DNA from 2 places in the Sporosarcina sp. FA15 genome. Region 1 is predicted to be linked to the other one. Evidence: riboswitches for the same ligand, from Rfam matches in the RefSeq annotation. Region 1 holds a riboswitch; the other holds the start of a gene.

The links. A riboswitch is a leader RNA that binds a small molecule or an ion and turns the genes downstream of it on or off. The one in region 1 is predicted to bind lysine.
Region 2: linked by a shared signal. The riboswitch ahead of ACP8HG_RS02975 (aspartate kinase) and the one ahead of ACP8HG_RS21880 (Na+/H+ antiporter NhaC family protein) in region 1 are both predicted to bind lysine.

What each region holds. Positions count from the first base shown of each region.
Region 1 is NZ_CP188818.1:4,570,244-4,573,436, reverse strand. Features, by position in the region: gene ACP8HG_RS21880 (Na+/H+ antiporter NhaC family protein) at 194-1,765, opposite strand; lysine riboswitch at 1,909-2,090, opposite strand; gene yunB (sporulation protein YunB) at 2,146-2,907, opposite strand; gene ACP8HG_RS21870 (bifunctional metallophosphatase/5'-nucleotidase) at 2,949-3,193, opposite strand, start outside.
Region 2 is NZ_CP188818.1:612,805-615,997, reverse strand. Features, by position in the region: gene ACP8HG_RS02975 (aspartate kinase) at 352-1,569, opposite strand; lysine riboswitch at 1,661-1,840, opposite strand; gene uvrC (excinuclease ABC subunit UvrC) at 1,890-3,193, opposite strand, start outside.

The DNA.
Region 1 (3,193 bases):
GTTATACAATATCATCCTTTCCTAATACTTTTAACTAATCATTGAATGGAAGTTCACCATTTTCTGATTACTTTAGTCTTAACGCCTAGTATATATACCTATCTGACTATTGTCAAAACATTTTTTTGTTAGAAAACTATTTTAAACATAATAAAGAAGCGGTAAAAAGTTCACCGCTTCCAATCATTTACTATTATAAAGACAGCTGTGTTGCCTCTTTTTTAGCTTTCATCGTCCAAACAGAAAACAATACTACAAGAATAACAATAACACCAACTAGACCTATCCATATGGAGCCTGTGATACCTAAGATGATATAGCCCATTGTGGCCACCAATGCACAGATTAATGCATAAGGAAACTGTGTCGCAACGTGATCTATATGGTTACAGCCTGCACCTGTAGAAGATAGAATCGTTGTGTCAGAAATCGGTGAAGCATGATCGCCGAAAACTGCTCCCGCAAGTACTGCTGCAAGTGCTGGCAGTAACATTTCCGGTGCCGCGTCAATCATTATGGTTCCTGCAATCGGCATAAGAATACCAAATGACCCCCATGAGCTACCTGTCGAAAAGGCCATAATACAAGCAAGGATAAACATGATGACCGGCAGGAATGAAACCGATATATTCGATTTCAACACAAGCTCTGATAAATATAAGCCTGTTTCCAATTTTCCTATCAGGAATGATAATGACCATGCAAAAATAAGAATCAGCACAGGTGGCATCATTGCTTTCAATCCATTTATAAAGGCACTGCCAATAAGAGAATAGCTTGCCGTTTCATTATTTTTCATCTGTTGCATATATAATACTACCGCTATTAGCGTGGCGATAATTCCACCCGACAGTAATGCAAGAGAGACATCCGTATTTTCAAAAATTGACAAAAGGCTCATTGATCCGCCGGCTAAATAACCTGTCCAAATCATAACCGCAAATGTCACTGCAACAAGTGTGACGATTGGTGCGACTAAATCCCGAACGCGGCCATGTGCGTGTACTGGGAAGTCTTCTTTTAACTGACCTGGAATTGTTTTAGCAGGATCAAATAATTGACCTGTTTCTGTAGCAAGTTGTTCATGTTTCTTCATTTCGAATAGATCGAAATTGGTCCACGCAAGGAAAAACACCATTGCAAGTGTTGCAATAACGTAAAAATTCATAGGCGCCATCATAATGAAGGCAGATAGTGGTGAATAGCTAATCGCTGCAGCACCACCAAATATAAGTGCAAGTTGGCCTATTAAAAAGGCACCCCAACTTGAAATTGGTGAAATGACACAAATCGGTGCTGAGGTTGAATCGATGAAATAAGCTAGTTTTGCTCTTGAAACTCGATGCTGATCTGTAATCGGACGAGCAATTTGGCCAACTGCCAATGCATTGAAATAGTCATCCACAAAAATAGCTATACCGAGAAATACTGTGAGCAGTTTTGCACCACGTTTTGTTTTGATGTGCCGCACTGCCCATTCTGCAAATGCCCTGCTTCCACCGGATAAACTAACAAATGCAGTGATAACCCCTAATAGAAGGATGAAAAGGATAATGTAAATGTTCCCTGTATTCAGTCCACCATCCCAAAATGTAGCCTTAACTGACTCCAATAAATTTTTTAATGATTCAACAGGTCCGAACGACGCCGCCAGCAGAGCACCTGAGACTATTCCTGCTCCGAGCGACAACAGCACCCGTTTAGTTGCAAACACCATAATAATTGCGATTAGTGGTGGTAAAATTGATACCCATGTTCCTATCATCTACTATTCCTCCATTTAGTCGGGTTGAGGCCCTGTATAGGGGGAATAAAAAAACGGCTACTAATTACACTCAGCAGAGTGCATCAGGAGCCGGCTTTATCTACGTTTCGTTTGTTGGATAACTAATACTGCTTATCTAACTCACGACTTGTAGCTCATCATACATGTTCAAAAATGTATGACAGTGTTATCCCTATTCGGAATAACCCCAGCCTGATAGATCCCGACGATCTTACCAAACTTCGGCAAAGCTTCCTTTTACACACGGTCATCGGTGTCAATCTCGCGTGTGTGACTAATAAGCAATGCAGCCTCTACCCAATCGATATTTCAATCCTCTACTAGCCTATCAGTTATCCACACCATTTTCAAGTCCCTTTTCATTCCTCTATCGCGGGAGGGGCTGGAACTTCGACCGATGGCGGATCCCCACCACCAGTCGTATAGATTTGAGGTACTGTTGATTGAATTAGTCCCATAGCTACCGGAATCTTCTGTGTCACTACACTTTGCTTTGTTGCAAGTGGGACAATGATTTGGACATTTACTGTTAATAATATATTCACTTCAACAACGGCATTGTTAATACCAAATTCACTAATTTTTGTATCTATAGTCGCTTGTACTTGACCAATGACATGAAAACGAATCGGTATTTTAGGCCCTAAGTTCCCTAGTAGTGGAATATTTGCCGCTTGAGCAAGAGGGACAAAAAAGACAATTCCCTCTTCACGTTTCATTGCTTGCGAATCAAATTCTATCTCATCTGTTGGTAATAAAGCTAGATTGCCCGCTTCAGCCTGTTGAAGATGGGACTCGACAAGACCATGTGTCTCCGCTAATACTCTGTTGATGATTTCAGTGTTGAATTTCACCATCCCTTTAGAATCGTTCGGGACGTTTACAATGATATCATTGACATCAAGTACATTGGCAGTCCTGGAATTGATGGCTTTATTGATAACATGGGCCGCGATTTTTTCTGTCTGTACCTCTGCATATTGAATATAAATTGGGGCAAGCCTTGCATTAATAATGTAAATAAAAAGGGCAATTGCGATAAGAATTGCAGGAATAAGAAGGGGTAACAATTTGCGTTTTTTCTTCCTGGATTTTCTAGTAACTTGGCCGTGAAATCTCAAGACGACTCCTCCTACTATACGTTATGCAGGAAGGTAGTCGTTCATTCTTTAATTAGTGTGGTTCCGTACCAACCAAGCACATCCCTGATTAATTCAGGCATATAGTACTCTATTTCTGCATGTTTAAGCGATGGAAAGAAAAAACCGAAAGTAAACATATCCAGTGTTGCAAGTGTATATTTTTGACCTGATACAACCTCCCGATTGCCCGCAAAAAGCTGATCATTTCTATTTTTATAAAGTCTTTCATGAATCATCGCACCCATTAACGAGCCACGGAAACCAA
Region 2 (3,193 bases), 670 kb from region 1:
ACCAGTAAATTACTGCTTATTTTCATGATGAAACACCCTATGTATAGTTACCGTTGGGTTGCACCTCTCGCAGTTTTCTCGTTAATCGCATGAGGGGTTTTTGGGAACGAATGAATAAGCACTTTCCAATCCATAATAGAGCAGCCAAAGATGGAATTTTGGCTGCTGAATCCATCTATATAGCATTCCCTTTTTGATTTTAAGGAAGTGTCACTTTCTATATGGAATTGCACTGTAACTTGTATAGTCTTAGCTAAAATTTGCAAGGAAGGCTTTATTAAAAGTGATAGAGTGCCCTTTGTCTTCAGGCACTTGCAATAAAATGGTTAACCAATAGACAAAAAAATTATTTCAGTCGTTGTCTAACCCGAATTGTTTATGAAGCGCCGCTACCGCTATTTCCATATCGGATTCTGGAATGACAACGGATACCTTGATTTCAGACGTACTAACCATTTTCACAGGAACTGAAGCACTACGGAGTATCTCAAACATTTGAGCAGCGACTCCTGGGTTGGATACCATTCCACTTCCAACGATTGAAACTTTCGCAAGACCCACTTCAAAGTCGGCTCTGTTGTAACCAAGAGCTTCTTTTTCCGTCTCCAAAACATTAATAGCTTCTGCAAAATCCTCTTTCTTAATGGAAAATGACACAGACGGCTGTACGCCTTCCATAATTGTCTGGACGATAATATCGACGTTAACATGGTGATCCGCAAGTGCAGTGAATATATTCGCAAGCGAGCTATTGTATGGAACGTCATACATAACTGTAATCCGAATGATATCTCTTTCAAAGGCGATGCCCCGAACAATTAAATTGTTTTCCAAATCAATTTCCTCCTTGATAATCGTTCCTTCACCTTCCATATGTGCAGGTCTGACCCGAAGCGGCATTTGATGGTTCTTGGCAAACTCAACCGCTCTTGGGTGAAGTACTCCTGCTCCTAAATTGGCGATTTCAAGCATTTCATCATATGATATTTCCTCAAGTTTCTTCGCTTGTCCAATTAATCTTGGATCTGTCGTAAATACCCCTTCAACATCTGTGTAAATATCACAGATAGCTGCATCTATTGCAATCGCAATCGCCACAGCACTTGTATCAGATCCCCCGCGACCAAGTGTTGTCAACTCACCTGAGCTGTCAGCACCTTGAAAGCCGGTAATCACTGCAACAGCACCCGATTCAAGCGTCGATACAACCTTATCTGCATGGACTTGCTCGATTCGCGCATTGCCGTGAACTGACTCTGTCGTTACACCCGCTTGCCACCCTGTATATGAGCGAGCCTCCAAACCTTGTGCCGCAATTGCCATCGCTAAAAGGGATGCTGTTACTTGCTCACCTGTCGCAAGTAGCATATCAAGTTCGCGGCGGCCCGCTTTCGGATTAACTTCCACGGCGAGCTTTAGAAGATCATCCGTTGTTTTCCCCATTGCAGAGACGATAACCGCAACTTGATTCCCCCGACTTACTTCACCTTGTACAAGCTTTGCAGCGCGTGCAATCCTCTCGGGGTTCGCAACTGATGTGCCACCAAATTTCATTACAATTCGTTCCATAATTATTCCCTCCAATTTCCCCCTGAACGCAAAAACGGCCCTCATAAGTATGAGAGCCGGTCCGATTGGAGCGCTCGCCGAAGAGCCGCCCCGTTCAGATAGCTCTCCAGGTATTTTTATACCTGACAGACTTCCATTTATTCAATGGAAATCCAGCAGGACAATCGTGACAGCCGATTGGTCCGCTTCGGCGAATACTCCTTTCAATCCCGTTCATCAGGCTGCCGCCTTCCGGAGATTTACTATTGGTATCCGCACCTCTATCTTCACTACATATGCAATTTTTTAGTGAAAAAACTCAGTGCGTTCACTCTATCACATTACTTCTCTTCTCGCAATGCCTCTTCACGGAAATACGTTTCCACTGATTCCGCAACCACCTTCGGCAAGCCCGCTTGTTGCAGCTCTTCAACGGATGCTTCACGAATCTTTTTCATAGATTCAAAGTGTTTAAGTAATAATGTTTTCCGTTTCGGTCCGACGCCTGGTAATCCATCGAGCGCTGATGTCAATGAATTAGTTTCGCGCCGTTGCCTGTGGAAAGTAATTGCAAACCTGTGCACCTCGTCTTGAATTCGCTGTAACAAGTAAAACGCTTCACTCGTTCTCTTTAGCGGGATCATTTCAATCGGATTGCCATAGAGAAGTTGCGCCGTCTGGTGTTTATCGTCCTTCGCAAGTCCAGCAATTGGAATCGACAAGTTCAACTCATCTTCAATGATTTCCCTGGCCGCTTCCATATGACCTTTACCACCATCTATAACGATTAGGTCAGGTAATGGCAAATCATCCTTTAGCACACGGATATAACGCCGCCTTACAACCTCACGCATCGCCGCGTAGTCATCGTGTGCAGCTGCAGTCTTCGTCTTATACTTTCGGTAGTCTTTACGGTTCGGTTTCCCATCAAGGAATGACACCATTGCAGAGACGGCATCTGAACCGTACATATGTGAATTATCAAATGCCTCAATACGGTACGGTATGGTGATATTCATCGCCTTGCCAAGTTCTTCACATGCGCCAATTGTACGAAGTTCTTGTCGTTCAATAAGTTGGAACTTTTCTTTCAATGATATCTCGGCATTCTTGATGGCTAGATGGACGAGATCTTTCTTTTTACCGCGCTGCGGAATGAAGACATTGACATCTAGAAGTTGACGGACGATTTCACTATCCATTCCCTGAGGCAACAAGATTTCTTTCGGGATTAAATGTTGGGACTTACCGTAAAATTGTCCGATGAACGTTAGCAGTTCTTCTTCCGGTTCTTGATAAACCGGGAATAGCGATACATCCCGTTCAATTAGCTTTCCCTGACGGACGAAAAAGACTTGAACACACATCCATCCATTGTCCACAGCAAATCCGAAGACATCACGATCAGTGAAATCACTCATCGTCATCGCCTGTTTTTCCATAATCGCTTCAATATTAACAATCTGATCGCGGTATTCTTTCGCGCGCTCAAACTCCAAATTCTCCGCAGCTGCAGCCATTTTTTCCGTCAATTCTTTTTTCACACTTTTATAGCCGCCATTCAAAAAGCGGGTAATATCATCAACCATTTCCTTGTACGTTTCCAATTCCACTTCATTGACACAAGGGGCGAGGCACTGGCCAA